One region of the Pseudalkalibacillus nanhaiensis genome, then DNA from elsewhere that is predicted to be linked to it. Evidence: riboswitches for the same ligand, from Rfam matches in the RefSeq annotation. Region 1 holds a riboswitch; each other region holds the start of a gene.
What was found. Region 1 has a riboswitch for S-adenosylmethionine ahead of V1497_RS15395 (methionine ABC transporter ATP-binding protein). Riboswitches for the same ligand answer to the same signal wherever they lie in the genome.

Region 1 (10,997 bases):
AACATGTCGATTATTCATCATAGTTAGTATGATTCTTCTTAGAAAATGTATCCCGGGAAAATTTTGCTTAAACCATTATATAAAAAAGAGCACCGATAAATCGGTACTCCTTCTTATATATTATTCACTGACCGGTACAACGGCACCTTTATATTCTTTTTTGATGAAGTCTTGAATTTCTTTAGATCGCAGCACTTCTACAAGCTTTTTGACTCTTTCATCCTCTTCATCGCCTTTGTTAACCGCGATAATGTTCACATATGGGGAGTCTGATCCTTCAAGGGCGATGGCATCTTCCTTTGGATTCAATCCAGCGTCAATCGCATAGTTCGTGTTGATCAGGACGGCATCTCCTTCCCCATTATTATAGATCTTCGGCAGTAGTCCTGCGTCTACTTCAGCGGTGAATTTAAGCTCCTTCGGATTCTCAGCGATATCCTTGATCGTTGCTTCCGACTTCTTCACGCCTTCTTTCAGGGTGATCAAGCCTTGGCTTTCAAGCATGCTAAGCATGCGACCATGGTCAGCTACCGCATTACTCATGATGATTTCTGCTTTCTGAGGGAGTTCTTCTAGACTTTTGTATTCTTTCGAGTAAACACCGATTGGCTCAATGTGAATGCCACCTGCATTTACGAAATCGTAGCTTTCATTTTCCTTCATTTGTTGTTCCATATACGGGACGTGCTGGAAATAATTCGCATCCAGTTCTTTGTTCGCTAGTGCTTTATTCGGAACGACGAAGTCCTGGAACGTTTCGATTTTAAGTTTAACGCCTTTCTCTTCCAACAACGGTTGCGCTTCTTCAAGAATTTCGGCATGAGGAACATTGGATGCACCTACGACAAGTTCCTCTTTATCACCATTGCCTCCACCACAAGCTGCTAGGACGGACAAAATAAATACGGTTGTCAAAATGGAAATAAGTTTCTTCATGTTGTTTCCCTCCAGTTATCTTTTATCTGTACGCTGTGTCAAAAAGTCACCAATCCATTGGATGATAAACACGATGATCAAAATGATAATTGTAGCGATTAATGTTACGTCGTTCTGGTTCCGTTGGAAACCATCAAGGAAGGCAAGTGTTCCAAGACCACCTGCTCCGACCACGCCAGCCATTGCTGTATAAGAAATCAAGGCAATTGCCGTTACCGTAATTCCAGATATTAACGCGGGTAAAGATTCAGGCAGTAAAACCTTATAGATGATTTGCATATCGGTTGCGCCCATAGATTTAGCAGCTTCAATGACACCCTTATCAATTTCACGCAGAGCAATTTCGACCATTCTTGCATAGAAAGGTGCCGCGCCGATAATCAGTGCAGGTAGAGCTGCATTCGCACCAAGCATTGAACCGACTAGCCATGTGGTAAAGGGCACAAGAAGAATAATTAAGATTATAAATGGAATAGACCTGAAAATATTTACGACTGCAGCAACCACTGTTTGAATCGGTTTATTTTGCCATAGACTTCCTTTCTCTGTAAGGAAGAGCAACAGTCCCAAAATGATTCCAAGTATGAATGTTGCACTGACGGAAATGACCGTCATATAAATCGTCTCTAAAGTCGCTTCCCACATATCCTCCCAATCGACATTAGGAAATAGAGTTGTCATGGATCATCACCTCGACTTCCACATCTTGCTGTCTGATGTAGCTTATTGCGTTTTCAAGTTCAGTTGGTTCACCCTCCATTTGGATGAACAGTGTTCCGTATGCCCCTTCTCTCGTATGAGAGATTTTCCCTTGAAGGATGTTGATATTAATTTGAAATTTACGGATCAGGTCGCTGATGAGCGGTTGTTCAGCTTTCCCGCCAACAAAAGTAAGCTTGACCACCCTATGTTGGTCTCCTTTATCAATAAGATGCTGAATCGTCTCATCTGTTTCTTCAGGTTCAGTGACCTGTTTGACGAAATTCTTCGTAATGGATTGCTCAGGGTTCCGGAATACGTCCAGAACAGGTCCTTGTTCAACGACCTTCCCATCTTCCATCACAGCAACCTGATTACAGATTTTACGGATAACATGCATCTCATGTGTGATAAGGACAATTGTCAATCCGAGCTTTTGATTGATATCAACGAGTAAATTCAATATCGAATCCGTTGTTTTCGGATCGAGGGCTGATGTTGCTTCATCACACAGAAGAACATCCGGATTGTTTGCAAGCGCACGAGCGATTCCAACACGTTGCTTTTGGCCCCCACTCAGCTGAGAGGGGTAGGATTCACCGCGGCCATTCAGACCCACCAGGTCAATCAACTCATTCACTAGCTTCTCGCGTTCTTCTTTTTCGACTCCAGCTATTTCTAATGGGAACGCAATGTTTTCATGAACAGTACGGCTCCATAACAGGTTGAAATGCTGAAAAATCATCCCGATGCGTTGACGGGCTGTACGAAGCTCTTTGCTGCTTAAATTGGTTAACGTCTGCCCGTTCATATCGACTGAGCCCTCAGTCGGTCTTTCAAGCATATTCAGCATACGAATCAGCGTACTTTTCCCAGCACCACTATATCCGATAATCCCGAAAATCTCCCCTTTTTCAATGGTGAGGTTTACGCCATCGACAGCATTCACAGCACCATCTTTGGTTTGGAAGACTTTCTTTATGTCTTTAAGCGTAATCATGAGGTCGTTTACAACTCCTTCTTCCCCTTATCTTGTGCAAAATTCCATTCGTATACATGCAAAAAACCTTTCCACTCTGAAAATGAGTAGAAAGGTTAAGGTCATCTCTCCATCTCATCTTCCAAAGCATTGTACTTTGCAGGAATTGGCACCTTCTCAAAACCAAAATCGGTTTGATGGTTGCCGGGCTTCATCGGGCCAGTCCCTCCGCCACTCTTGATAAGATTTTATTTATTTGGGTTGGTCTCTTTAATCCTTTAGCTTATTTAAGCATGAATGCATTGTAGCATGGTTGTTTTTTTAGTGTCAATCCTTTTTTATTACAGTTTTTATAGGAAGTTATGTTACGTTCATTATGAAGATATCAAGAAAAATGGAAACAATAATCATGTAATCATACATGATGGCATAAAGGAGATGTGGCAACGTGACAAAAAGCATGGGATTCAGCTTGAGAAATCTCAAAACTGACGAGATCGTCTCATTGTCCGACTTTGAAGGTAAACCTGTCATCATTCAATTTTGGGTATCCTGGTGCCCTGATTGTATGCGTGAATTACCGTTATTGGAACAATTCTATAAATCGATGAGAACAGATGAAATTGTAATCTTGACCATTCATGTAACGGGGCGGGAAGGTAGCGATGAGCAGAGAGATGCGTTCATTCAGAAGAATGGAATCACGCTCCCAGTTTTGATTGACAATGGCACAGAGGTTTATGATCAATTTGATTGTCACTCTGTACCGACCACGATATTGTTGGATGCTGATCATCAGATGAAAGCACGCTACACAGATAAAGATAAGTTCCAGGACATTTTATATGGCGTCTCTCGACTGCTGGCTGGATAAATAGAATATTGACTCTAACTTCAGAATCAGCCGATAAGAAGCATTCACTTTCAGTTTCCCTTGAAGAATAAGGTCGGACATTTTTGATCTACCGAGAATCAAGGACTCGAAAGATTCAGTGCATCCAAAGATTTCAACAGCTCCAAAAACGTCTGCTCGTTCATCAATGACTTGGCATGAACGCCTCCGAAGACGAATGGCGATGGTTTCCTCGTCCGTTGTCAACGCGACAACGTAATCCTGTATTCTGAAAAAAGGTGATAGATGGGACTGCTTTTCAAACCTCGAAGAAAACAAATCGATAACATGATGGATTCCCATGAGCTCTCCCTCACTTTCACATGTATTCTTCGAGGGGGAAGTAACCATGTCCTGTAAGAAACGTTCGACAGTTTCTCGTCTATAATTCGATAGGAAAATGCAAAAAAGAGGGTGATATCCAATCACCCTCTTCCTATTTATTGACGGTTCTTTAAACGTGAGACTCCTGCAACAAAACCGAGCACCCACAACAGCCTTATGCTACTGAGCTATATGTAAGCGCACACGAACATGTCATGACACTCGCCATGACTTCAGCTAGCTGATTCACTTTGCTTTGTCGATATCTGTGATATAAATTCGCAGGTGTTTTCCGTTCTCATCATCTAATCCATCTTTTAAATCTGAAAGATCCTTGATGTGAATTTTGATTTTCACCTGCAAATCTTCATGGTCATCCTTTTTTTGAGCTGCAGCGTTCGGTTTTTTCGAACTTACATTCCGCTTTTGTTCATCATCATCTTCTTTTTCATTTTGTTCCTCAGCATCGTCTTCATCCTCATGACGCTCTTCTTGATCCTCTGATTCGTCATGATCCTCTCCGCCTTCCTCCTGATCCTCTTGCTCTCGATCGTCTTCAGTCTCTTCTTTCTTAGGTGGAGAGATTTCGGATGTTTCTTTTTTCGGAGTCGTATCTGCTTGATCCTTCAGCTTCGGCATCGAAGGCTCTTTCACATCCTCCTTTTGCGTTTGTGGAGGCTGTGACGTTTCATCCTGGGAATCATCGATGTTTACTTTTGGTAATGCAGATTCTTTAGTATCCGGATCTTGTGATGAAATTTCAGCTGAAAGATTTCGAACTTCTTTTATTGAAAAATTTCGTAGGTCTTCCAATTCTAATGAATCATTGTTTTCAGCAGCATCTTGGTAGACTAGAAATTTACCCATGGATAACCCGAGTTCATTCGCTTTCTTCCTGGAGTCTGGAGTCGCTTCCATAATCGAAATCACGATATTGGTGTTTTGGATGTGCTCAAACGACTTGAATTGTTCAATTTCACCTTGGAGGCGTTTACGCAACTCTGGTGAAACCGATGATTCCTTATAGGAAGAAGCGATCAATAAATCATCAAACTTATCAAAGTATCCGTATTCTTGCAGCAACCCGAATAAATCTTGTGAAAAGTATAATAAGGACGCGTCTTCATACCCGTCTGTCCCTTCAAGAAGTTTCTTGGCATCTTCATTCAAGGCACGGACTTTGACGATGTTCATGTCTTCGTCGACAGCTACTTCAATACTTGGGTTGATGTCAAAGCTGACATAGGCTGCGGCAGAAGCCTTCTGATGTCCGAATGGCAAGCCCCCTGCGAATAATACAAATACAATAATAGCAACTAACGCAAGTGAAAAAGAGGGCAAAAAGACACGATTCGGTCGTAGGGCAGTCTTCACTTCATCAGCTGGACAGATATATTCCTGTCCAACCTCAGGCTGTTCACCTTTTTTCAACCTCACCTGCTCAAAGCTGCCGTCTTTTGTCAAAATCACGGCTTTTCGCCTTGAAACTTTCATGATTAAGCCACGCTTCACTCATTGGTCCCTCCCTTCTTTGTGATCAATCGGAGGGCTCAATGTAAGATTTGAGCGATGTATACCCTCCAATATAGATCAATGCAATTGCTATTATATATTTTCGATTCCGTTCAATTGTTTTACGACTGCAAGAGACCATATTTAATAAATCTTTTATCGGTAGCTGCTTCTTCTCTTTAAGATAGGCAGCCAGCTTTTCATCTTCAGCGAGTAATTGTGCAATTTTCTTGGCATTTTCACGAGCATCGATGTGCTTCGGGCAGTTTTTGCTTAAAACTTTGAAAGTAATGCCATATTCCTTTAACAATTCCCGATATTCTTCAATTTCAAATACACGGTTTTCTACTTGTTGCTGTTGATCATAATGGTGAATAGCAGCTTGTTGTTCTGCATAACTGTCTTCAAGTCTGCCTTCTTCATCAAGTTCTTCAGGCTCGAGAAACACATAACGGTTTTGTCGAGCTTCTTTACGGATGAAATCAATCACCCGTCTTCGGATGACCATATCTGCGAACGTCAAGAAACGGCTTCCTTGTCCTTCTTGATATTGGTTGATCGCTTCATTAAAAGCCGTCAATCCGATACTATATTCATCACGCGATTGATCAATATATTGATTGCATACTTTAGATGTCACTTTCTTAATGAAGGGTTGATAATCCTCCAATAACTCGTTTCGAAGTCTTTCATCTCCACGAGCAATTTGTTTTACTTTATCTTCAATCGTAACGTTTTTCTTGAGTGTTTTATTAAAAGTCGGTTTTACTAATAAGTTCATATTCATTGATGTCATAATTTGTATCCACCTCGCTACGGACAGAGTTTATCTTATTGAGGATTTATTCTGTGAAATTTATGATGTATGCACGAACTCTCAAATGAATGAAGAATTCATAGTTCATTTATATCATTATTTTCGCCGTTTGGAGGATACAATTTGATAACAATGTTACAAGCTCTTTAACAATTGTAACACACTCTTATTAAGACTGATTTGTAAGAATTTTAGGATAGTATTAGAGTGAAAATTCGATAGCCTCTTAACTAACACTACGTATGCGCTTTCAAGATATTCAAAATAAAAACAACCTGAACGACATTTTCCGTCAAAATCAGGTTGTTTTTTGACATAAATAAGGAAGATTTATCCACTACTTTTTTTTGCATTTTGGTGGAATTCTTTGATTTTACTGTAGATATGGTCAACTGAACGGATGGAATACACCTTATCGATAAACCTTCCCTCGTCTATAAAAACGACACAGGGTACACTTGTGATTTCCCAATCTCTCGCGATGGCAGGCATCTGGTTCAGATTACATGCTAGAACTTCACGAGAATCCGAACCCTCTCCGGCTTCCAATGCTACCTCCAGCATTTTCTTGGCCAGCTTACACGTACCGCATAAGGGGGTATAAAAAAATACAATCATTCGTTTACGGTTAAATCGCTTCTGAAGGATTGTTGAATAGGTTGTTTCTTGGATCATGTAGTACTGCGTCCTCCTCATAAGGAAAAGCCCGTCAATCTAGTGGAAACTTGATAAGCTTATCATCATCTTTCTTCGGACTCCCTCTACCATCAGTGTTGTTCGTAATCGTATAAAGGTTTCCATTCCTTATGATAACATCTCTCATCCTGCCAAAGCCATCTTTCCACAATTCATGAGTTCCAGTCTCCAAATCAAAAACTCTGATTTGTTCACCAGCTAGAAAGGCAACATAGATTTTACTCCCATCAATCGCAAGACCTGCCGGTGCCCAGGTTTCATCACCTGAATGGAACAGGGGTGTCTTCATCCCATCCTCTTCCTCATCCCCCTGTATGACTGGCCATCCGTAATTGCCACCAGAAAGGATGAGATTCAGCTCATCGTGCCCACGGGAACCATGCTCGGTACTATACATTTTTCCATCTGAAGTCCAGCCAAGTCCTTGCGGATTCCGATGGCCATATGAATAAACCGGTGAATCAGGGAAAGGGTTATCCTTTGGAATCGTTCCATCCAGATTAATTCTAAGAATTTTACCAGCAAGACTTTCCTTATCTTGTGCTAGAGAGCTGTGGCCAGCATCTCCAGTGGTGATGTAAAGGGCATCATCCGGCCCGATTGCTAATCGTCCCCCGTTATGGATCCTCCCTCCAGGAATCCCTTCAACAAGGGTATCGGTTTCCTTCCAAACGCTCTTTTGTTTTTGTACTTTGACAACACGGTTCAGACGCTCTCCATCTTCTTCATATGTATGGTACAAAATGGCCTCTAAGGGTTCACTCGTACCATCCAGGATAAGAAAGCCAAGCAGGCCTCCCTCGGTTTCAGCTATGATTTCTTTGTTGAGATCGACGCTTTGCTTTTGTTTTGAGTCTCCTTTAATGCTATAAATTTCACCAGATCGTCCAGATAAATAGAAAACCGTCTCATTTATATGATTGATTTGCCATGGTACCCTTAATCGGTTGGCGAGTATCGTTGCATCCTCATGCTGAGCAACATTTTGAACCGTCTCCGCTGCAGGTTCGGTCGTCGAGTCATCAGCAGATTGTTCTGTCTGATCGGATGAACAGCCAATAAGACCGCCAATCAGCAAAACCATCATAAACAATCGTTTCATGTTGCACCTCCATTAAACAAATAGCGTTGATCAATTCGAAAATTTGCATTCATTAAGATTTTTGCGAGGTACATTAACGGGGTTTCTGCAACTTCTTTATAGACACTCTGAGTGTAAAGATGTTGTGCATTTGGGAGCTCTCTTTTTAAAATCTTCCTCAGCTTATGACCGGCATCATCTTCATCGACAAGGATGTAGATCTCTCTGTCTTCAATCAAGTTAATCAGTTCTTCCAGCTTCGTGAAGCTGATTGTACCATGTGTACAAATGATTTCTACAGGTTCATTCAGCAGCTTTTTCACCTTTTCACGGTCCGTCTTCCCCTCGACGATTAATACTTTTTTCTCTATCTCATCCATATTGAACCCACCATGTCGTTTATATTTTTATTCAGCTAAAATCGACTTCCTGGCTCGCTGCCCCCGAGGAGTGTCGTGAATTTTATTTTCAGTACTTATCAGGGCCTTTCTTATAAGAAAGCTTTGTTAAAGAATGTTGTTGAATTTGAATTGCTTCAGGCGGACGCTTTCCGCGGGCAACGCTTCAGCCTCCTCGACCTCGGTCTGCGGGGTCTTCAGCTGTTGCTTTTCCCGCTGGAGTCGCCGCCTTACGCTTCTTATATTCCTATAAGCTAAGTGATCTTAAATGAAAAAAAGCAGCGATCGCTTGGACCGCTGCTTAACACCAACCGAATTCACAATCATCAACGAGTTGTTGTTGACCTTGAGCTTTAGGAGCTGAACCTGAATCTTGACGGTAGATCTTGTCCCCATCAAATTCAAACCCTTCTCCCATCTCATACAAATTCCCTTGATTGGTAAATCGGATATTCCCTATCTTGTCTTTGTTCAAGTACAGAGACATAGAGCCTTGATCCATTTTCCCATAGACCTTATCCGTGATATCAGTTCGACGAACGTTATGGTCCATAAAGTTCACACCCTTCAACTAGTATAATATTCATATATTAACCAGCTTTGATGTTCATGAATCCTTCTTATGTTCTGTTACTTATCCTTCTTTTATTCTTCGCTGACCATCTTCTGATATCCTTCTGAATCCATCAGATTTTCAAGCTCTGACTCATCAGACATTTCAACGACGATCATCCATGCTTTCTCATATGGAGATTCATTGACGAATTCAGGATTGTCTTCAAGTTCTTCGTTAATTTCAACGACTTTACCGCTGATAGGCGCATACAATTCAGATACCGTTTTAACGGATTCTACACTTCCGAATGGCTCATCCACTTCGATTTCGTCACCCACTTCAGGAAGTTCGACGAATACGATGTCACCCAGCTCATCCTGTGCAAACGCTGTAATACCGATATGTGCTTTGTTCCCTTCAACCTTCACCCATTCGTGTTCTTCTGAATAACGTAATTCCTTTGGAAATTCCATTCTAATCCCTCCGATTTATTTATGTAATATCATACCTACCGTAATACTATTATAAAACAGTCCACATTCGCAATCTGTACTATTTCCAAGTTTGCTCGAATGTGTCCTCTTTAAAGCCGACTGTCACCCGATCACCGTCTGTCACAATCGGTCTCTTGACCAGCATACCTTCTGAAGCGAGTAGCTCCAACAGTTCGTCTTCAGATGCCGTTTTCAATCGCTCTTTCATATTGAGCTCACGATATTTCTTTCCACTTGTGTTGAAAAATTTCTTCAGCTCAAGGCCGCTTTTTTCATGTAAAGCTGCAAGCTCATCCTTTGAAGGTGTTTGTTCTACAATATGAACCGTTTCATACGATAGACCTTGCTCATCAAGCCATTTCTTTGTCTTTTTGCACGTTGAACAACTTGGATATTCATATACCGTCAAAGCCAACTTAGACACTCCTAACTCACCATAGTCTGTATTTTCTGATGAACTTCTATTCCATTCTATCATAAGTCAATGTCTAAATAACGGAGAAAAGCTTCGTGATTGCACTTTAATGGTGGGGATTATTAGTGATGTAGCCCTGAGATATCTGTTCTACTTGCATCTCCTCTTTCATTTATTAATAACAGACAAGCTTTGAAGGAGGATATTGATGCTTGCAACGATTTCAGGTTACATCATACTTGGACTCTCCATCGCAGCACCGATTGGGCCGATCAATATTGAAATCATCAAGCGCGGTCTCTTGTATGGCTTCTGGGCAGCGTTACTCGTCGGTGCCGGGGGAATCTCCTCCGACCTTGTTCTTATGGCTCTTATGTTCTTTGGATTATCACATATCATGTCCATTGTCTGGGTGAAAATCACCCTGACAATGCTAGGTTGCATTATTCTCGTCCATTCCGGTATAAACAATCTACGAATGACTCGCCTGATGGAAGATGTGACGGCTCCTGACCAACGAAGTGGACGAGTGAAAGTCCGTTCCTACTTGTCTGGATTGACCATCGCTGCTTCTAATCCGATGAATTTGCTCTTCTGGCTTGGGATCTATGGGTCGGTTTTAAGTGGTGTGCTTCAGCAAAGCAACCACCTCCATGCCTTTTTAGTGAGCAGCCTTGTTTTCCTCGGAATCGGCTTGTGGAATTTGAATCTTGCCTTCACTGTTCATTTCGGTCGGTTGTTAATGAACACGAGGATCATGAAGGTTATAAATATTGTAGCGAGTTTTGTGTTGATCGGCTTTGGCTTCAAGTTCGGTTGGATCGGCCTCCAAGAATTGTATGATTTGCTACTTTGACGATTAATGGTGAACTTAAAAAAACGTATAAAAAGGTCCCCGGAAGCCGGAGACCTTTTTTTGAGAGAGTGTGGTTTTTCATTTGGAAAAGAGAGTGTTTTGCATAATAGTCAATGGGCTAAAATTAGACGACGTACTTTTCTTCCTCTAACAATACCGCTGCGATTTCACGTTTCTTTTTGATCATATTGCCCGGTGTGTAACGGGTCAATTTCTTCAATGCAGAAAGCATCATGCGGAGCTGATCTCCGTCTTCAATTGCCACGATGGATTCCTTCGCATGAGCTTCAATACGCTCAAATGCTTCCTGACAGAATACTTCGGTCAATAGGATCTTCTGCT
Region 2 (10,997 bases), 180 kb from region 1:
CTCATCGGAGGGAGCTGTGCTTCATTATCCTTATGCCATTGCTGCAATCGGGGAACACGTTCATCATGGACGACATGTTTATGTATTTGCAGGTTACTGTAGTGCTCCTCTAGCTCAATCAATGCATTTGCAATCTGCTCATAACTCGGAAGCTTTGATAAAGCCTGCTGACACACCTGGACAAGGTCATGGAGATATCCGCCATCATTCTGATCTTCTCGAAGAGCATAGTAATTCTCAAGAGAAGCACCAGGTGTCAGAGCATGTTCCATCGACCGGTGTAATAGCGCAAAATCCTCCGGGTCCAATGATGTACTACGATCACATAGGTTGTCCAAATAATCGCTGATCGTCTGATAAGCAACGATGAAGCGGATGACTTCACCTCTCCACTCTGCATCCGCTGCTAATAACGAATAAATTCCGCCTCCCTCACAATGGAACGTTTTCGACCCTATACTTTCTAAGGCTTGTGTCCTAAGTTCATCATTCGGAATATGCTCAGCCCTCTTTTTCCAGAAATTCAATTCCTCATGGACATATGGGAGAACCTGTTTATAAATTTTTTTCATTAACGACCAAGGTTGAGATGGGACGGTCATATTCTCACTCCTTATGACTGTTTTGTCTGATCACAAGATTCAATTCGACATACTGATGAATATATTCGAAAACGAGCTCTCTTTCTGGATCATTGAGCACTTCATGATATAATGCCGGCCATTCCTTATAAGCTTTCTCCATTATATCCAAGCTGTTGAACCATTCACGCACTTCCTGTTTATCGACAATCAGATCATTTCCACCCTGCACGACTAATAGAGGAATGTCAGGAAAACGGTGCACGGATTGGAATGCTTGTTTCATCGCATTCATCAGCTCACGGTACCAGCGGATCGACACCTTCCTAACCAGCAATGCATCTTCAGCATCGCGCTTCAATACGTCTTCTGATCTCGTCCCTTTCGGCGGACCACCTCGACTTGAACGTAAACGGAGACTCGGATAGATTTTGTTAATTACTCTAGATACCGAATCCAGCAGTACAGGTGGTTTTTCAACGATACCTAAAGCAGGAGAGGATAATAGGACAGCTGCAAGCGGCATATCCTTTTCAGTAACAGCCCGAATGACCGCCAATCCACCCATGCTATGGCCAAACAAGTAAATCGGCAGATCGAAAGCTTTTGCCGCATCCACCCAAGATTCAATGGTTTCTATATATTCGTCAAAGGAATGAATATGGCCTCTATTCCTTCTCGTTAATCCTTGACCTGGCAAATCCCCCATAACAACATGAAATCCTTTGGATACCCATTGGGAACAAAGCCATTCATATCTTCCGTGATGTTCGCCTGCCCCATGGACCATGACGATGATTGCTTTTGCATCTTCTTTCGCTTCCCATATCCACATCGCAGATCCCCCTTTCAATCTTTCAAATAATTTGCTAAACTGCTAATGATTTCATACAAGATATATCTATTCCCTAATGAAAGAGGTTGATACCTTTGATCTACCCTTATAAAGGTTCAGAGCCTGATATTGACCCTTCCGTGTACGTTGCGGATGGCGTAATGATATCTGGCGATGTGAAAATTGACGCCCAATCATCTGTCTGGTTCAATACGGTAATCCGTGGCGACGTAGCCCCGACTTTTATCGGCAAGCGCGTCAATATCCAGGATCTATCGATGCTCCACCAAAGTCCGAATGTACCCCTGATCATTGAGGATGATGTAACGGTCGGACACCAGGTTACATTACATAGCTGTACCATCAAAAAAAAGGCTTTGATCGGTATGGGCTCACTCATCCTTGATGGTGCCGAAATCGGAGAAGGTGCCTTCATCGGCGCAGGAAGCCTTGTACCCCCTGGTAAAAAAATCCCCCCTAACACTGTTGCTTTCGGACGTCCTGCAAAAGTAGTGCGGGAATTGAATGACCAGGATTTACAAGAGATGGAGCGCATCCGTACTGAATATGTAGAACGTGGTCAATATTATAAATCGCTTAAGCGTTGAATTCTATGATATTTCCATCTGGATCCTGTACAAAAACTTGATGCCAGCCGGTTTTACTGGCTGGTTTATCTAAATATGTACAACCTGCTCGTTCAAGTCGTTCAATCAGGTCATCAATCGATCGGACCCGGACTGCAAAATGAGAGCTTCTACTATTCAATGTCGGTTTCTCTTCTTCAGATAGAGATTTATTCACAATCAAGTGGAGCTGTGTTCCTCCTAGCGAATACCAAATGCCATCAAACTCGAAGTCCGGCCTTTCAGGACTGATCTCGAATTGTAGGACTTTTTCGTAAAAAGCTCTTGCCCTCTTCAGCTTTCTCACTTCTAATGATACATGGTGAATTTGCTCATACACAATGCATCCCTCCTTCTCTGTACCTATATGCCCGCTTTCAACATTTTATCATCCCTATTTTCAAATGTGTAATTTCCATACTCCACCAATCTCCATAAAGATTTTACATTGTTTTGACATTCCCCTAATAGTTCAACGTTATGATTTTGTTAAATCACGATTCAAAGGGGGAAACAGGTTGTCTAGAGTAATCGGATGGCTTCACGAACGGGAATGCTCACTTTTTCATTGGGTGAACAATAAGTGTCAGCATACCTTCTTCGGTAAATACTTCATGACAGTGACGCATGCCGGAGGTGCAACAGGATCGATCGTGATGTGCTTGCTTTTGATGAGCTTGAACGATGGAGAATTAAGGATGATCGGCTTCCAATGCTTACTTGCGCTTGCCATCAGCCACCTCCCAGTACAGGTGAGTAAAAAGCTCTATCCACGTAAACGACCATATCAGGTACTTCCGAATACGATCACGATTTCAAAGCTGTTGAAGGATCATTCATTTCCTTCTGGCCATACGACAGCAATCTTTTCGGTCGTTACACCTCTTGTCCTATGGAATCCACTTTTTGCTGTCCTTTTCATCCCGTTATCTCTGTCTGTCGCAATCTCCAGAATCTATCTCGGTCTGCATTATCCATCTGATGTGTTTGCAGGCATGCTTTTAGGTATTGGAAGTGGGCTGCTCGTCTCTTCCATTCTATGAATCATGTTCAGGGGGGATAAATACAATGAAAATCGCACTCTTTTCTGATACGTATTACCCGCAAGTCAATGGCGTTGCTAACACGTTACATCGATTGGTCAGCTATTGGGAACGACAAGGGATTGACTGTAAAGTGATCGTTCCAAAATCCGGTACCACTGAGGACCTTTATGCCTCTCAGACACATTCGTTGCCAAGCATGCGCTTCCTCTTATACAAGGAATGCCGTGTCGCACTTCCTTACAACCGCGGCGTTACCCAAGAACTGTTGGCGTTTCAGCCTGATTTAATCCATGTCGCTACTCCGTTTTCTACTGGGCTTTTTGGAATGAATCACGGTAAAAAATATGGCGTGCCTATGGTTGCTTCCTATCACACCAATTTCGATCATTACCTTTCGTATTATCACTTACAATGGGCGACGAACTGGTTATGGAAATACTTGCACTGGTTCCATTCCAATTTCGATCAGACTTATGTCCCCTCTCATGACACACTTGATCATCTGACCAAAAAAGGGTTCGACAAGCTTTCGATTTGGGGGCGAGGTGTCGATACAGCACTCTATCACCCTGGTCGTTGTTCGGATGAATTCAAAAAGAAATACAACATTCCGGGGACTCATCTCTTGCTAACTTACGTAGGCAGATTAGCGCCTGAGAAAGACATCGAAACGTTCATCAACATCATTCGAACCTTTCCTAAGGAATGGCAGGATCAGGTGAGTTGGATGATCGTCGGCGAGGGACCGAGTGAAGAAGTCATGAAGGAAACGTTACACTCCTATTCAAATGTACGATTTACAGGATATTTGAGAGGGGAGGAACTTTCACAGGCTTATCGTGCATCTGATCTATTCATCTTCCCTTCCCCTACAGAAACGTTTGGGAACGTCGTATTGGAATCCATGGCTTGTGGTACCCCTGTCATCGGTGCAGATTCCGGTGGCGTGCGAACCATCATCCAGGATGGCACGAATGGATATCTCGTGACCCCCGGCCGCTCTCAAGCCTTCATTGATCGAATCTTATTTCTATTGAAGCATCCGAAAATCTTGAAACGATTTGGGAAGATGTCTCGTGAATATGCTCTAAGTCAATCATGGAATACCATTTTTGCAAAGTTGACGAAGGAGTATATGGAGATCGCTGAACGCAAAAAGAGAATTCATTCGGCATCATAAGTGGATGAATTCGTTTTTGTAGATAATTTCTGTTTTTTGTAGATAATTTTTTATTTTCGTAGATAATTTCAAATTTTCGTAGGAAATTTGAAATTTTTGTAGATAATCACGCGTACACCCTCTTCCTAACATTCATCAAGGCAATTAATGCTCGTTTTTATCACGTTTTCTCCTAAAAACAAGGCCATTCAATAAAAAAAACGTCTTAAACTGACAATTATTCGCCTTAGCATTAAGAATGTTGTTGATTTTGAACAGCCATTAATAAAAAAAATGGCTGCCACCTTCAGGTGACAGCCATTTCATTCATTTATGCGTTGTTCTTCAGTATTTCTGCTTTGTCCGTACGCTCCCATGGAAGGTCGATATCTGTACGTCCGAAATGTCCATAAGCAGCTGTCTGCTTGTAGATTGGACGACGTAGATCTAGCATCTTGATAATACCTGCTGGGCGGAGATCAAAGTTCTCTCGAACAAGCTCAACAAGTCTTGCTTCCGCTACAGTACCAGTCTCGAATGTATCGATTGAAATGGATACAGGCTGAGCTACACCGATTGCATAAGCCAATTGAACTTCACACTTCTCAGCAAGACCAGCAGCTACGATATTCTTCGCGACATAACGAGCAGCATACGCAGCAGAACGGTCCACTTTCGTCGGATCCTTACCTGAGAATGCTCCACCGCCGTGACGTGCATATCCGCCGTACGTGTCAACGATGATCTTACGTCCAGTCAGTCCTGCATCCCCTTGTGGTCCACCGATAACGAAACGGCCAGTCGGGTTGATGAAGTATTTTGTATCTTCATCAATCAATTCAGCCGGAACGACTGGATTGATAACATGCTCTTTCAAATCACGTTTGATTTGCTCAAGTGTCACTTCTGGATGGTGTTGAGTTGAAATGACAACCGTATCTACACGGACAGGCTTATCATCTTCATCATATTCAACAGTGACCTGTGTCTTTCCGTCAGGACGAAGGTATGGTACGACTTCGTTCTTACGTACCTCAGTCAGACGACGACTCAACTTATGGGATAAAGAAATTGGTAACGGCATGAGTTCAGATGTTTCGTTACAAGCAAATCCGAACATCAACCCTTGGTCACCAGCACCGATTGCTTCAATCTCTTCATCAGAGATTGTTCCTTCACGAGCTTCGAGTGCTTGGTTGACACCTTGTGCGATATCAGCAGACTGTTCATCAATGGATGTCAAGACCGCACAAGTTTCATAGTCGAAGCCGTACTTCGCCCGCGTATATCCGATTCCTTTTACCGTTTCACGAACGATCTTCGGAATATCGACGTAAGTAGAAGTGGTAATTTCACCTGCAACAAGGACAAGACCTGTGTTGACAGATGTTTCACACGCAACCCGGGCATTCGGGTCACTTGATAGAATTTCGTCCAAGATCGCATCCGAAATCTGGTCACAGATTTTATCCGGATGGCCTTCTGTAACGGACTCAGAAGTAAATAGACGTCTGCTTTTTGACATTACGGAACCTCCTCGGCGATACACGAAAAATATCGCTGATAATTGATACGGTACTCATTCCGTACGGAAAAGTGCAATAAAAACCCAAGATTTTATAATTCGGATGAAGGATGAACTCATATCTTGAGTTGTTTAAAGTCCACTTTGGACAGAACGTTCATCAATCGGCGAGGATGGTTAAACACCCCTCGTTCTTACCATTCCGGGATTACGTTGCACTAATACTGATGAAAGTATTCGAATTTTCGTTGATTGCGAAAAAAAAACCTTTCCCTTTTTAGAGGAAAGGTGGTTCGTTGTAAACCTTTCACCCTCTTATTTTTCAGGTTAGCACCTTTTCACCTATTGGTGTCGGTTGCTGGGTTTCATTGGGCCTGTCCCTCCACCTACTCGGAATAAGAGTAGCCGTTCTCGCAATATCATATCGCAGTACACCTGCTATGTCAACGAATTTGAACATACAAACACCCTTCAGATGATTATTCTTTTTCCTTATTAAATATGAAAATTCCGAATACTTTTAAGAAAATCCTCTATGGCCGCCTATTTCATTTGACTTCATGTTTCGTTTGTCACAAATAAGGAAAAATAGTATACATTATTAAAATAAATATGTTATACTAATTCAGACGATAATGGATGTCTTGGAATTATTAAATATTATCTTGAAAAGGATGGGTTTACATGAATACGGCACAATTTACATCTTTAACTGATGAACTTATAAGTAAATCTACAACTCATAAGAACTTACCTACACCAACATTGGTCGAAAAAGCGATCTTTCGTGGAGAAGGTGTCCTATCCTCAACTGGTGCTCTCCAAGTTGAGACAGGAAAATATACAGGACGTTCCCCGAAAGACAAATATATCGTCATGGAACCTTCAGTAAAAGATAAGATTGACTGGGGATCTGTCAATCAACCGATTGAAGAAGAGAAATTCAATAATTTATATAAAAAAGTGATCGAATACTTAACAAAAAAGGATGAGACTTTCGTATTTGAAGGATTTGCGGGAGCAGATAAGGCATACCAGCTTCCTTTACAAGTCATCAACGAATACGCTTGGCACAACCTTTTTGCCAGACAGCTTTTCATACGCCCAAATGAAAGCGATTTAAATGGCTTCACACCAGAATTCCAGGTCATTTCTGCACCAGGATTCCAGGCTGATCCGGCTGTTGATGGAACAAACTCAGAAACCTTCATCATCATCTCATTCGAAAAGCGTGTCGTCTTGATCGGTGGTACAGAATATGCTGGAGAAATCAAGAAGTCAATCTTTTCAGTCATGAACTACATCCTGCCTGAAAAAGACATCCTATCCATGCACTGTTCAGCTAATGTCGGGCAAGAAGGCGATGTGGCTTTATTCTTCGGTTTAAGCGGAACAGGTAAAACGACACTTTCTGCTGATCCTAACCGACGTCTGATCGGTGACGACGAACACGGTTGGGCAAACAACGGTGTCTTCAACATTGAAGGCGGCTGCTATGCTAAGTGCATCAACCTCTCTAAAGAAAAAGAACCACAAATCTGGAATGCAATCAAATTCGGCACTGTTCTCGAGAACGTCGTATCAGATGAAGAAACGAGAGTCGTTGATTATGATAATACGACTTTGACGGAGAATACCCGTGCCGCTTATCCGATTGATGCGATTCCAAATGTAATCATGCCGAGTGTGGCAGGAAACCCGAACACGATTATTTTCTTGACTGCAGATGCTTTCGGTGTCCTTCCTCCAATCAGCAAACTTACGAAGGAACAAGCAATGTACCACTTCCTATCTGGATATACAAGTAAGCTTGCAGGTACGGAGCGAGGCGTCACAAGCCCGCAGGCAACATTCTCAACATGCTTCGGTTCACCATTCCTTCCGCTGCATGCTGAACGTTATGCAAAAATGCTTGGTGAAAAGATCGCCCAGCATGATGTCGACGTTTATCTCGTGAACACTGGCTGGTCTGGCGGTGAGTATGGTGTGGGTAAACGTATGAATTTATCCTACACGCGTGCAATGGTCCAGGCTGCTCTTGAAGGGGAGCTACGCTCTACGGAAACGGTGAAGGATCCATTCTTCGGATTGCATATTCCGACTCGTTGTCCGGGTGTCCCTGGTGAAGTCCTTCAACCGAGAAAAACATGGACAGATCAGAATGCTTATGACGAAAAAGCGAAAGAACTCGCATTGAAGTTCAAAGAAAACTTCAACAAGTTCCCGAATGTTAGCGAAGAAATCAAAAAGGCTGGACCACTCGTATAATCGAAAATGCAAGAAGCGACCCAAATTTGGGTCGCTTCTTTTTGTCATGCTCCATTTATCGTTGTTTTTTCATCCAGCTGCACAGATCCCGGGTTACTTGAAGCTTCTTTTCAGGGGTGAAATGATGGTCGTCTTCGATGTACCAGGTTTCATACCGTTTATCATGCTCGTACAGCTTCCTTTCCAGCAAACGCGCGTGTTCAAAGGACACATTTTCATCATAGATGCCATGAATGATCAGAACCGGAGCTTCAAATCGTGGCACTTCGCTAAGTGGTGTACGCCATTCATATCGATCTGGATACTTGTAAACGGACCCTCCGACAACCCGCTTCAACATTTTTCGTAGTCCTTTCCGTTCCTCATACGTAAGCTTCATATCCGAAACACCGCCCCATACGACAACTGAACGGATAATGTCAGGGTAATATCCCGCGGTGAAAAGCGCCATTGCGCCTCCCCTCGAAAAACCGAATACATGTAAAGAGGATGAATCCACGAAAGGAAGATCATCCAAAATACGCAGTGCCGAAAAAGCATCATGCCGATCCTCGCCGCAAAAATCCTCCTGCCCTTCCCCTCCCTCATTCCCCCTGTAATGAGGGGCGAAGACGACAAAGCCCTGGGAGGCAAATTGGATGATCCGCGCTATCCTCACCTTCCCAACCTGCTTGATCCCTCCTCTGAGATACAAAAGTCCTGGTAGAGCTTCTTCTGAAACAGGTTGAGCCAGTAAACCCTTCACAAGAAAATCCTGGCTTTTATACGTGATTACATATAATTTTATTCCAGGATGTGGTGACGGAAAACGTTGCACATCCTCGATCCGATTCGACTCAAACATAGACACACCTCACAGTATTTCTAGGCGAACACACATTATAAGCATCAATCATACACTATCCCATCTAAGTTTGTGGAGGGATAGGAATGTTCAAGAAAATAAAACGTCATATCGCTGGAGCTGCTTCCTTCATACTTGCATTCACATTACTGGCAGCAGGCTGCTCAAACAGCTCCTCAAATGATAAAGTGCGAGTTGCAGAGGTTACTCGATCCATCTTTTATGCACCACAATATGTGGCGATTGAGAAAGGCTTTTTTAAAGAAGAGGGGATCGACCTGGAGTTGACCACGACCTGGGGCGGAGATAAGACGATGACCACGCTGTTATCGGATGGAGCGGATATCGCCCTTGTCGGTTCAGAGACGACCATTTATGTCTATGCTCAAGGAACGACAGACCCTGTTATCAATTTTGCCCAGCTCACTCAAACAGACGGTACATTCCTTGTCGCGCGTGAAAAGCCGGATACTTTTTCTTGGGATCAGCTGAAGGGAAGTACCTTCCTTGGCCAACGGAAGGGCGGCATGCCTCAAATGGCAGGTGAATATGGCCTGAAAAAGCACGGGATCGATCCTCATAAGGATTTGAACCTTATCCAGAATATCGAATTCGCAAATATTGCGAACTCCTTCGCATCCGGCACAGGGGATTATGTACAATTGTTTGAACCGACTGCCAGCATATTTGAAAAAGAAGGCATTGGTCATATCGTTGCATCGTTCGGTAAAGAATCCGGTAAGATTCCGTATACCACCTATATGGCCAAACAGAGCTACATGGATGAAAATAACGATGTCATCGAACGATTCACCCGTGCTCTATACAAAGCGCAGCAATGGGTTGATACTCACTCCGCTAAGGAAATCGCTCAAGTTATCAAGCCTTATTTTGATGATACCCCGCTTGATTTAATTGAAACTGTGACAGAACGGTATAAGAATCAACACAGTTATGCCACCAATCCGATCCTTGATGAAGAAGAATGGAACAACTTGCAGACGATCATGGAAGAAGCGGGTGAACTTCCTAAACAAATCGATCATGCGATACTTGTAAATACCGAAATCGCTGAAAAAGTTGCAAAGTAAGGAGTGATGGAGGTTGTCATTCTTAACCGTTCATCAATTGACCCATGCCTACTTTTCAACCCAATCGAGTACAACAGCCGTAGAGGATATAAATATTGATATTGAGGAAGGAGAGTTTGTTTCCTTCCTCGGCCCAAGCGGCTGCGGAAAAACGACTTTATTGTCCTTGATTGCAGGTCTGTTCAAGCCTACACTCGGCACGGTGAATATGAAAGGGAAAGAAGTGCGGAATGTCAAAAATCAAATCGGATATATGTTCCAGCAGGACTATCTCTTCCCCTGGAAAACGATTGAAGAGAACATCTTGCTAGGCTTGAAAATCCAGCGAAAGTTGAATGATACGAGCAGGACCTTTGCATTGGAGCTATTGGAACAAATGAATCTCAGTCATACCCGTACGAAATATCCTCATGAGCTTTCAGGTGGAATGCGTCAAAGGATTGCACTCGTCCGGACATTAGCGACCCAGCCTGTCCTGCTTTTATTAGATGAACCATTTTCAGCGTTAGACTATCAAACGAAGCTGAAATTAGAAAACCTTGTCTTCAGGACGTTGAAGGATCACGATAAAACAGCTTTACTCGTGACCCATGACATTGGTGAAGCCATTGCGATGTCAGATCGGGTCATCGTTTTATCAGCAAATCCAGGTAGAGTTAAATCGATACACACCATACCTGATCAGCTTAAAAAGCTGGATCCCTTTGATGCAAGAGCTCATGCAGACTTCCATGATATCTTCCAGTTGATCTGGGAGGAGTTGAATGAACTTGAAAACGAAAGTTGAACTTGCATATGAACAATTCAAAAATCAAGTGAAACGCAGGAAAAGGCAGGTCATCGTCACCCAATTTACCTTATTCCTTTTATTCATCGCTTTATGGGAAATTGCTTCATCGATGGCATGGGTCAACCCCTTGTTGTTTAGTTCACCAAGTAAAATCGTTCACTTGTTCATCGATAAGATCGGGGATGGGACCTTGTTCGTCCATATTGTCGCGACCACAGGAGAAACGCTCGTC
Region 3 (10,997 bases), 1.8 Mb from region 1:
CCAAAGTGGCTACGCCCTCACCGATCAACAGAAATTGAAATCGTTGTCGACGAAGAAAGCAGGATGATTTCAGAAAAAGTATTGGCCTTGCCGGTCAAGCTTCGTGAAGTGATCATCCTCCATTACTACGAGGAGTTAAGTACTGAAGAAGTAGCGCAACTGTTAAAGCTCAATCAAAATACAGTCAAATCAAGATTGTATCGTGGAAGGTTGCAGTTGAAAAAAATGCTGGACGGAGGAGAACGGTATGGAAGATAAATTGAAAAATCTAAAAGAAAAAATGAATCGTTCCAACTTGAAGGAAATCCGTTTTGACGAAAAACATAAGGAGCAAGTATTCCAATCGATAAAAGGGAGGGAGGAAGATCGCTTCTCGATACCAAACTACAAACGTAAATTTAATCTCGTATTGAGTGGTATGGTTTCATGTGCATTGGTTTTCGGTGCATTGTATTATTCAGCTGATCAGATCGGTTTCTTTAATGCGAGCCAAACGGGTGAGCAAGTTTCTGCTTCCTTTCAAACAGAAAGCAGTGAAGCTGAACATCGGGATCCGTTAAAGAATGAGGATGATCTGTTTTCAGCGCCGGACAGTGAAAAACTTGCCCAAGAGAATCCAGATCAGTTCGAGATTGTGAAAAAGATGTTCTTTTCCTGGGATCATATCGACAACGCTCAAGGGTCCTATTCGTATTCTTCCCACCCTGATGGAACTGTGACGAACGTGAACTTCCAGGTGGATTTTGAACGAAATAAAAACCTTACAAGTATCGAGATCACAAAGGATGAAAAAGTTCTTGAGAAGCAGATTTCTTTACTTAAGGATGATCAGGTCGTTTTGCAACTCCCTGAAAAGAAGCTGGTTACAACGAAATCAGCTGAGGACAATTTAGCTACTCAACATCAATATCTCAATATGGGTGGCCATGTGATAAGCAGCGAATGGTTTGTACTGTTGTTAGATAACTATGACCACTGGAGTTATCAGGAAAATACGAAATTCGGTATGCCAGTTTACGAAATCGAAGGAGACGTACCTGAATACAATGGCTCTTTTGGTCCCTTCAAGATGACGGTCTCTAAAGAAACGGGTGCACTACTTGATGCAGAATTCTATAAGGAGAATGGTGAAGTCGCCTATTTTATGAAAGCAGATGAAGTGAGATTGAACGAAGGTGTTGATCCCTCACTCTTTCATATCAATGTAGAAGATAGCGAAGAAGTGACGTTTGAAACCTTTAATGAAAGTACGATCGGTCATGGTGTTGAAGGGGAAAAACCTGGAGGGTTCGATACGAGTAAAGAAGGGAACTGAATCCAGTTGAGGTCAGCAATGGGCTTGCCCCATCGCTGACTTTTTTATTTTCCAATACACTTTACTCTAAAATGGCACAACTCTATACTTAAATTAACCTGCTTACGATTGATAAAGGAAGAGGAGTGAAGAATGTGGAAATAACGTATGAGATCGTAAAAGATGAAGATGTAGAATGCTGCAGGGAAGTATGCAACAAGCTGATGGCGTATCAGAAATCCCTTGCCCATTATAGGCCGGAGTTGTTTGATGATATGAATTTTGATACACGTATGCTCTCTTCTGTAAAAAGCTCAACACATAATTTTACCGTGGTGGCGAAAGCGGACGATAAGATCGTGGCCTACGTTTATTCCAACATCGCTCCAAAAGAAAACTATGATAACGAGTTTGCAACGTTCTTTGACCTTTCAACCGTCCGTAATGATGATGTCGGATGCCTGAGCAACTTTTACATAGAAGACGGGTATCGCGGGCAAGGAATCGGATCGGTCCTTTTTAACATGTCGATGGAATGGCTGAAGGGTTTCCCTCATGTTGAAGATTATTTCGTCTTTGTGTCGAATGGTAATGACAAAGCGCTAGAATTCTATCAAAATAAAGGCTTCCAATATAGCAATAAAGTGCTTGATGGGTTCATAACAACATTACGTTACGCTGATAGAGTCGAAGCTTCAAAGCCGCTTCAGGCGAAATAATACTTTCAGAGGTAGTCTTCCTAATGAAGCACGTTCTTTTACCTTCTGATGTTTATGTGTTAGGCCTGTGGATGATCCGCTAGGTCATGAATGCGATTTTGTCATTCAGGGAAAAAGAAACGAAGGTCTCCTCGTAAAACGTAGTCACATTTGTAAGAGGATCACATACAGTAGAAAAACGCTATGATAAAACCGTTTTGAGGGTAAAGAAATGCGTTTTATATGCCCTGAAAACACGGAAAACCCGATTTGAGGGTAAAGAAATGTGTTTTATGTGCCCTGAAAACACGGAAAATCCGATTTGAGGGTAAAGAAATGTGTTTTATGTGCCCTGAAAACACGGAAAACCCGATTTGAGGGTAAAGAAATGCGTTTTATGTGCCCTGAAAACACGGAAAACCCGATTTGAGGGTAAAGAAATGCGTTTTATGTGCCCTGAAAACGCGGAAAACCCGCTTTTGGGGTAAAGAAATGCGTTTTATATGCCCTGAAAATGCGGAAAACCCGCTTATGGGGTAAAGAAATGCGTTTTATGTGCCCTGAAAACACGGAAAACCCGTTTTGAGGGTAAAGAAATGTGTTTTATGTGTTCTAAAAACACGGAAAACCTATTTTGAGGGTAAAGAAACACTGTCAGGCACCGAAATGAGCTCGATTCGCTCTGCTTGTGTCGTTCTAAACCCGAACAAAAGAAAAGATGTTGACAGCATCACTTTACCGTGCTAAGATTCAGATAATTTAAAAACTGAAGATTTAAATGCAAGCTCTTATCAAGAGTGGCTGAGGGACTGGCCCGATGAAGCCCGGCAACCGTCAAACGTAGGTTTGAAATGGTGCCAAATCCTGCAAAGCGTAAAATGCGCTTTGGAAGATGAGAGAGACAAATTCGTTTATTTTGCCTCTCTGTCTTTACAGAGAGGCTTTTTGCGTTCTTGAAAAGAAAGGAGGACGAAATCGTGAGTCATCAACCATGTTACAAAACGGGAACGGTTACAATACCAAACTTCACTCTGGAATCGGGTGAAACGTTGAGCGAAGCGGAGTTGGCCTATGAAAGGTGTGGTCCTCCAGATGCTCCGGCTATTCTTGTTTGCCATGCTTTGACTGGCCATCATAGGACGATTGGAACTCCGGATGAACCTGGTTGGTGGCGTGGATTGATTGGGAAAGGTGGCTACATCGATACGAACGATTATCAGGTTGTTACGTTCAACGTACTAGGAGGTTGCAATGGTTCGACAGGTCCACAGGGCATAGACCCTGAAAAAGTGGAGCCATACGGTGTTCATTTTCCGCGATTAACGATCAGGGATCTGGTTGAAGCGCAATATGTCGGTCTGAAGATACTTGGATTCAATCGATTGAAAGCTGTAATTGGTGGTTCACTCGGTGGTATGCAAGTGCTTGAATGGGGACTTATGTATCCGGATTTTATAGAAGCCCTGTTTCCGATTGCCGTGACACCGACGTTTAGTGATTACGGGATTGCATTCAATCATATAGCCAAACAGGCCATCCTGCATGCGGGAGATCAAGGGCTGAGCATTGCCCGGATGATCGGGATGATGACTTATCGATCGGATTGTTTGTTCAATGAACGCTTTGGCCGCAATAAACAAGCTCATGGAGAAGATCATGACACGTTTGAGGTTGAGTCGTATTTAACCTACCAGGGTGCGAAATTGAACGATCGGTTCAACAAGGAAAGCTATTTGACGCTACTAGACGTGATGAATTCACATGATATCGGAAGGGGAAGAGGAGGTCTTGAGCAAGTCATTCATGGTTATCAGGTTCCAGTGTACGGCATCGGTTTTACCCGAGACCTCGTCTATCCGCCAGATGTGCTGGGGGCCTTCTTAACTGCGATCCAGCATGAGGGTGGGATTGCCGGGTATTACGAAGTGGAGTCTAAGTATGGTCATGACGGTTTTCTCGTCGAGTTTGAGAAGTGGGGATGGATTGTCAAAGAGAAATTGACTGAACTTGATGCATTGGTCCAGGAAAAACAAGTATAACGGTTGAGGAGTGAATGGAATGAGTGAAGAAAAGAAGTATCGCTTAGAAACAATCAGTGTACATGGTGGTTTGAAGGCTGACCCGGTGACAGGAGCAAGAGCATTGCCGATTTATCAATCCAACGCTTATAAGTTCGAGAATACGGATCATGCAGCAGACCTTTTTGCCTTGAAAGAAGAAGGCTACATTTATTCACGGATCCATAATCCGACAGTGACCACAGTTGAAGAGCGGGTTGCTCAGCTTGAGGGAGGAATCGGTGCGTTGGCGTTAGCGAGCGGAATGGCCGCAATTTCGACTGCCATCTTCAACATTGCTGAAGCGGGTGATGAAATTGTATCCGCCTCAACGCTGTATGGTGGAACTTACAATTTGTTCGCAACAACATTACCGAAGCACGGGATCAAAACACACTTTGTTGATCCTCAGGATCCTGAAAATTTCAGAAGCGCCATCACTCCTAAAACGAAAGCGATATTTGCAGAAACAATCGGGAACCCAGGCCTTCATGTGTTGGATATTGAAGCGGTGGCAAATATTGCACATGAAGCTGGCATCCCATTGATCGTCGACAACACGTTCGCTACACCATACCTATCTAGACCGATCGAGCATGGCGCGGACATTGTCATCCATTCTGCCACCAAATGGCTAGGCGGAAACGGTACGTCTCTAGGGGGCATTATCGTTGATGGAGGGAAGTTCGACTGGAATTCACCGAAATTCCCTGGTTTTACAGAGCCAGACCATAGCTATCATGGTATCGTCTATTCTGAAGCCTTGCCAGAAGCAGCTTTTATCGTAAAAGCTCGTGTCCAACTATTGCGAGACACAGGCCCTGCCATCAGTCCATATAACGCCTTTCAAATTGCGCTCGGTTTGGAAACGTTGCATGTGCGCATCAAGGAGCATGTTTCGAATACAAGAGAAGTCATCGCCTACTTGGAAAATCACCCTGCGGTTTCGTGGGTCTCGTACCCTGAGCTAACGGACCATCCCTCTCATCACCTTGCCAAAAAGTATTTGCCGAAAGGGGCTGGCTCTGTTGTTGTATTTGGGATTAAAGGCGGGAGAGACGCAGGTTCAGCCGTCATCAACAGTGTGTCGCTCTGGTCTCACGTCGCAAATGTAGGTGATGCAAAGAGTCTGATCATCCATCCAGCAAGTACGACGCATCAACAGCTGTCTCCGGAGCAATTGAAAGAATCTGGTGTCACCGAAGATCTCGTCCGATTATCAGTCGGGATTGAAAATGTGGCCGATTTAATTGAAGACCTTGAACAAGCGATTGAAGTGGCAACAGGCTTTTCATCCTTCAATACGAAGGTCGTTTAATGAACATTCAAGAAAAAGATCCTATTCCACTTATTGATCTCAGAAGCTTTCTCGTACTGGTCATTGTCGGTGTATCCATTGGATTCATTACTTGGTAAAAGGAGGGGACACGTTGGCGAATTTAAAAGTCGCTCTACTCGGTTTCGGAACGGTTGGTAGTGGGGTGTACGAAATCATTCAATCGCAGCAGCAACGATTGAATGAAATTTTGGGCCGGAAGGTTGAAGTGGTTGCAGTTCTTATTCAGGATGAAAAAAAGCAGAGAACCATAGGAGATAAGGTGCTTGTCACGTCTGACATTCAACGGATCCTCCAATTTCCTGATTTGGACGTGGTCATTGAAGCGATTGTAGGTGTGGAACCTGGTTATTCGTATTTGAAACAGGTGCTTGAAAAAGGATGTCATGTCGTGACAGCAAATAAAGAGCTCTTCGCTCACAAAGGGGCGGAGTTGAAGGCTTTGGCTACTGCAAATCAGGTAACGGTATCTTTCGAAGCATCGGTTGCTGGTGGGATTCCGATCATCGGTACACTGAACCAATTACTCCAAGGTAACCAGATCACGAAAATTGAAGCGATCTTAAATGGGACTTCGAATTATATTTTAAGTCAGATCCGGCAGAAGGAATGGTCTTTTCGTGAGGCTTTATCTGCTGCTCAAACAGCTGGTTATGCTGAAGCGAATCCATCCAACGACGTTGACGGACATGATACTTTTTTTAAAATCATCATTCTGGCTGAATTGCTGTTTCGAATAAAACCTGATTGGCGTTCCATCGTTCGGAAAGGGATTCGGCACATAACCTCAAGGGATATTCAACTGGCTGAAATCTTTGGTTTCAGGATCAAGCATGTCGCTACTCTTGTGTGGAATGACCGAAATGTTCACATCAGTGTTGAGCCGAAGGTCGTTTCTAGTGAACACCCTTTATATGAGGTGGAAGGTGTCGACAATGCATTGGTTCTCTCCGGTGACCTTGTCGGGGATATAAAATTGCAAGGTCCAGGAGCCGGAAAGTTCCCGACTGCAAGTGCAATCATTGAGGATCTTATCAACATCTACAAGCGAGTATCAGGAGAACGGTTACAAAATGAGGCTGTACTTGAAGTGGACAGATATGAAGAGAGATCGAGTTGGTTCGTCATCGGTAAAACAAATCAGCCGATTGCTGGTCAAGTGAAAGTGGAGAAGACAGTTCAACTGGACGGGACGATCCATACGGTTCGTTTCGTGAAAGCCACCCGAAGCGAAATTGAGAAGATAACACGAGAACATCAGAGCTTTGTTGCTTATCCGATTTCAGGCTCCTATAGTACGATTATCGACCAAGCATCTGTCACAGCTTGATTGTAACGCATACTGAAAGCGCCGTTCCTCATGGAACAGCGCTTAATTTTTTAAAACTCTCGGGATGAAAAAGGGAGGAAAAGCTTAATCCCTCGCTTATTGACCGGGAGAAACTTCATGTCAGCGATCAGATGGCTCACATATCCAGATAGACATGCGAGAAATAGCCCATCCAAGCCAACGGAACCTTCCAATTGCCGTGCAATGATCCCGAAAAAGATGATCCCAAGGATGGAATGGGTATAGCTTCGATGTGGAACGATGGATGCAACAATGATATAGATCCCTAAAAGAAAAAGCCAGTTTTCATTCAGGGATAGACCTGCAATAACGACACCGATACCTGTCACGAGCAACATGTGACTTTTTGTAATGAATGATGACAGGAGGAGGATGGCTGCACCAATGGCCATCCCGTTCCATTTTTCTGCTCCGGCCCCTGAGAGGAAGCTGTAACCGATCAGCAACGCACCAATGATTTGGGCTAATGTTTTAATAAGTGTATGTGAATTCGTCAGTTTATTGCTTAACGTTCCATCAACATCAATGTCTGGAACGAGAGCTGCTACCCCGGCACATGTGATGAGGATGCCAGTCGTCAATGGGTCTGCTTCAAGGGTGTTGGAGGTAATCAGACCTGCCACAGCACCAACGAGCAGATGTGATGTTCCTTTCATGCTGCTTCACCTGTCTCTCTATCTACTGGTATTTGTATAACGAGCAATATTCGTAATTTTATAGAGAGACGGTTTATTCGTAAATGCTTACAGGTGAAAATATGTCTATTTACTCATTTGTTTTATTGGATTTTCATTTTTCCAATCGCAATTCCCACAGGACCATTTCCAACAGGTATCACATCAGTAACCGTATTTGTTCTTGTACGAATAACGGAAACCGTACCATCATCCACATTGGTGACGTAAGCTCTACTTCCATCTGGAGTCATCGCTATTCCTCTTGGACCATTTCCAACAGAAATGGTCTTTATGATTGCTCTTTCTTTCGTATCAATGACCGAAACACTTTTACCTTCCAAGTTTGTGACGTAGGCAAATTTGCCATTTGGTGTGAAAGCGATAAGACGCGGTCCACTTCCAACTGGGATGGTATCAATAACAGTTTTTGAGGAGGTATTAATGACAGAGATCGTATCATCCACTGAATTAGCTACATAAGCGGTCTCCTCATCAGGACTTAATGCAATTCCAATAGGTTTTGTTCCAACTGTTATCGTGTCCAAAACCTGGTTTGTTTCCGTGGCGATCAGAGAGACTGTATTGCTGTTGAAGTTTGTTACGTAAGCAAGGTTGCCTTTTTTGTTGATTGCAACCTCAATCGGAGCATCACCGACTTTAACAGTATCAATTACACTATTTTTGACCGTATCAATCACTGAAACATTATCGCTTTCAAAATTCGTCACATACGCATGCTTATTTGAAGGTGTAATGGCAATACCTGCGGGGTTTTGTTCAACAGGGATTTTGGTAATCATGGTGTTCGTCTCTGTATTCATTACAGAGACGGCATTATCGCTGATATTTGGAATATATGCTCTGGTGCCATTTGATTCAATGGCCAATCCAAAAGGATTTTGACCTCCAGGTACGGTCTCCATGACTTTATTCGTATCTGTATTGATGATGGAAATTGTGCTGTCACTCGTGTTCGTTACATAGGCCATTTGCCTTTTCTTATTGAAAGTACCGATGGAAAGGGAAGTTACTTTGTTACAATTAAAGATGATCATCTTTCCGTTGCTCTTTACACCTGTAACGCATCCGGAATCTCTATTAAATTCTAAAAAGGTAATATTGATTGGCTCAGATCCTTTGAAACGAACATTAATTTGTTCTCCAGGCTGTAGCTTCTTGAATTGTTTACAAATACAAGATTGGTCTTTTGTTGACATATCCAAACTCCTTTTTATGGCTTGTATATCAATATATGTATTTTGGCAACAATCTGTATAGGCAAGCTTACCTTGAAAAAGTTACGTTTCGTTTACATCAGGACTTCAATATGGGAAGCTGTTGGTAGAATCGGAACGTGGGTTGATAGTGTAAGTCCTTTCTAAGTTGTGAGATGGTGGTGGATGATGTATTTATACTTGACAATCGTCGTAGTCGTGATTGGCATTCTGTCGCTGATAGGGACGTTACTTGTAGGGAGAAAAGTTAATAGAACGGTCGAAGAATATAAAAAACTGGAAAACCGTACGGAAGAAGAATTGAAGCGTTCTCATGAGTATGAAACAAAATCCGTTAGGTTGAACGTGAAAGTATTGACTCTCATTTATGGCTTCACATTCTTGATTACCATCATCGCACTAGCCCTATACTTTCGTTTTAGGTAGAAAAAAAGGTTTCGGAGGATTCAACCCGAAACCTTTTTTAGATTATGTGAGTGCTTCGTCTACAGCAGCAATGGCGTGAATCCTGGCTGTATCATAGACGGGGATGTCCACATCTTCAGGGTTGATGAGAAGACCGATTTCCGTACAACCGAGGATGATGCCTTGTGCTCCTTCAGCTGTCAGGTGATGGATGATACGTTTGAATTCTTGCCGTGAATTGGGATCGATCTTCCCCTGGCAGAGTTCCTGATAAATGACATGGTTGACGATGGCCCGATCGCTCTCGTCGGGTACAAGGACCTCCAGCCCGTTCTCTTCTAGTCTTGTTTTATAAAAATCCTGTTCCATCGTATATTTCGTTCCAAGAAGTCCGATCTTATTAAATCCGTCCATTTGAATGCGGGCGGATGTTGCATCAGCAATATGTATGACGGGAATAGTGATGTTCTTCTCAATATGATGAATGACCTTATGCATCGTATTGGTGCAGATGAGAATGAAATCCGCACCCCCTGCCTCAAGTGATCGGGCCACCTCGGATAGGTTTGCTCCAGCTTCATCCCATTTCCCTTCTGATTGGTATCGTTGATTTTCAGCAAAATCAACACTGTAAAGTAAGCATTTCGCTGAATGGAAGTCCCCTAGTCGCCTCTTTACCTCCTGATTGATAATCCTGTAATACTCTGCGGATGATTCCCAGCTCATCCCCCCGATTAATCCAATCGTTTTCATTGTTAACCTCCTAATTAATCCTTACCGAATTGGTGTTGTGACAATATCTCGATTATGATGTAAATAACTATACTCCATCTTCATATTAATCTATTGTGCAAAGCTACCTGAATATCCTGCAAAGTGTCAGGCACCATTTTAAACCCCTTGAGCGGAGCGGCTTTTGAAATGGTGCCTGACACGCTCAACGAAAAGGAGAGAGGTCTGTGGGGCAACAATTCGAGGCATTGATGCCGAAGCATGTTGAATTCATTGAACAGCAGCACTTGTTTTTCGTGGGTACTGCGCCATTGGCGGTGACCGGGCACGTCAATCTGTCGCCGAAAGGGTATGATACCTTACGCGTACTTAGTCCGACATCGGTCGCTTATCTTGATCTGACTGGGAGCGGAAATGAAACGAGTGGACATTTGGATGAGAATGGCAGAATAACCTTCATGTTTTGCGCTTTTGAAGGAGCTCCATTGATTTTACGTCTTTACGGTACCGGAAGGGTGGGCGTAAAAGGGTCTCTGTTGTGGGATCAGTATATCGAGCATTTTGAAATGATTCCTGGTGCGCGACAAATTGTAATCGCCGAGATCCACAAAGTCCAGACGTCTTGTGGTTTTTCCATTCCTTTTTTCAATTACGGTGGGGAACGCGAGAAGCTGAAGGAATGGGGCATGAAGAAAACCGAAGCGAACATACTGGATGACTATCAAGCGGAAAAAAACGCTTATACGCTTGATGGAATTGAAACACCTATAGGGAAAGTGATGAAGGAAAGGTGAGAGAGGAGATTGCGCTGGTAGTTGATTTAAAAAGGGTGCCCTCTGAACATGTGTGATGTTCTGGGGCACCTTTTATGTGTTTTGGGCTATAAATCTGTGGAATTGGTCTATATTTTGTAGAATCGGTTTATATTTTCCAAAATCGGTCTATAAATTTTTATTTTTATATGTTTTAGCTCAAATCGGTTCATAATTATACCTGGTGAGCTGGTACCTTCCTAACAGCTACTTAAATGTCTTTAACTATTCGTCACAATAGAGTTTTCCTTTTGGCTGATTCTCTGTCGATTCTCTGCTTTTTTTGACTTAACTTCTTTTTGCGCGGCTTTGAAAAAAGACGCCCCCATTAATAGGATCACCAGAGAAAAAGGCAGTGCAGTAATGATCAGCACATTCTGCAACCCTTGTGTACCTCCGA

Region 2: linked by a shared signal. The riboswitch ahead of metK (methionine adenosyltransferase) and the one ahead of V1497_RS15395 (methionine ABC transporter ATP-binding protein) in region 1 are both predicted to bind S-adenosylmethionine.
Region 3: linked by a shared signal. The riboswitch ahead of metX (homoserine O-acetyltransferase MetX) and the one ahead of V1497_RS15395 (methionine ABC transporter ATP-binding protein) in region 1 are both predicted to bind S-adenosylmethionine.

What each region holds. Positions count from the first base shown of each region.
Region 1 covers NZ_CP143541.1:2,963,392-2,974,388, forward strand. The annotation lists gene V1497_RS15385 (MetQ/NlpA family ABC transporter substrate-binding protein) at 121-936, opposite strand; gene V1497_RS15390 (methionine ABC transporter permease) at 952-1,617, opposite strand; gene V1497_RS15395 (methionine ABC transporter ATP-binding protein) at 1,598-2,635, opposite strand; SAM riboswitch class I at 2,747-2,861, opposite strand; gene V1497_RS15400 (TlpA disulfide reductase family protein) at 3,063-3,488, shown strand; gene V1497_RS15405 (hypothetical protein) at 3,456-3,809, opposite strand; gene V1497_RS15410 (anti-sigma factor domain-containing protein) at 4,077-5,342, opposite strand; gene sigI (RNA polymerase sigma-I factor) at 5,368-6,138, opposite strand; gene V1497_RS15420 (thioredoxin family protein) at 6,490-6,834, opposite strand; gene V1497_RS15425 (PQQ-dependent sugar dehydrogenase) at 6,869-7,957, opposite strand; gene V1497_RS15430 (toprim domain-containing protein) at 7,954-8,316, opposite strand; gene V1497_RS15435 (hypothetical protein) at 8,392-8,592, shown strand; gene V1497_RS15440 (DUF2553 family protein) at 8,636-8,887, opposite strand; gene gcvH (glycine cleavage system protein GcvH) at 8,980-9,363, opposite strand; gene V1497_RS15450 (arsenate reductase family protein) at 9,443-9,799, opposite strand; gene V1497_RS15455 (LysE family translocator) at 10,008-10,655, shown strand; gene V1497_RS15460 (acyl-CoA dehydrogenase family protein) at 10,780-10,997, opposite strand, start outside.
Region 2 covers NZ_CP143541.1:2,779,762-2,790,758, forward strand. The annotation lists gene V1497_RS14440 (tetraprenyl-beta-curcumene synthase family protein) at 1-602, opposite strand, end outside; gene V1497_RS14445 (alpha/beta hydrolase) at 607-1,416, opposite strand; gene V1497_RS14450 (gamma carbonic anhydrase family protein) at 1,512-2,024, shown strand; gene V1497_RS14455 (VOC family protein) at 2,014-2,382, opposite strand; gene V1497_RS14460 (phosphatase PAP2 family protein) at 2,561-3,085, shown strand; gene V1497_RS14465 (glycosyltransferase family 1 protein) at 3,111-4,268, shown strand; gene metK (methionine adenosyltransferase) at 4,579-5,772, opposite strand; SAM riboswitch class I at 6,085-6,174, opposite strand; gene pckA (phosphoenolpyruvate carboxykinase (ATP)) at 6,457-8,040, shown strand; gene V1497_RS14480 (alpha/beta hydrolase family protein) at 8,096-8,884, opposite strand; gene V1497_RS14485 (ABC transporter substrate-binding protein) at 8,971-9,975, shown strand; gene V1497_RS14490 (ABC transporter ATP-binding protein) at 9,989-10,762, shown strand; gene V1497_RS14495 (ABC transporter permease) at 10,740-10,997, shown strand, end outside.
Region 3 covers NZ_CP143541.1:1,155,339-1,166,335, forward strand. The annotation lists gene V1497_RS06030 (sigma-70 family RNA polymerase sigma factor) at 1-258, shown strand, start outside; gene V1497_RS06035 (hypothetical protein) at 248-1,315, shown strand; gene V1497_RS06040 (GNAT family N-acetyltransferase) at 1,450-2,013, shown strand; SAM riboswitch class I at 2,778-2,891, shown strand; gene metX (homoserine O-acetyltransferase MetX) at 2,970-4,031, shown strand; gene V1497_RS06050 (O-acetylhomoserine aminocarboxypropyltransferase/cysteine synthase family protein) at 4,051-5,367, shown strand; gene V1497_RS06055 (homoserine dehydrogenase) at 5,480-6,715, shown strand; gene V1497_RS06060 (metal-dependent hydrolase) at 6,766-7,392, opposite strand; gene V1497_RS06065 (YncE family protein) at 7,515-8,630, opposite strand; gene V1497_RS06070 (hypothetical protein) at 8,814-9,074, shown strand; gene V1497_RS06075 (aspartate/glutamate racemase family protein) at 9,117-9,806, opposite strand; gene V1497_RS06080 (pyridoxamine 5'-phosphate oxidase family protein) at 10,013-10,579, shown strand; gene V1497_RS06085 (BCCT family transporter) at 10,819-10,997, opposite strand, start outside.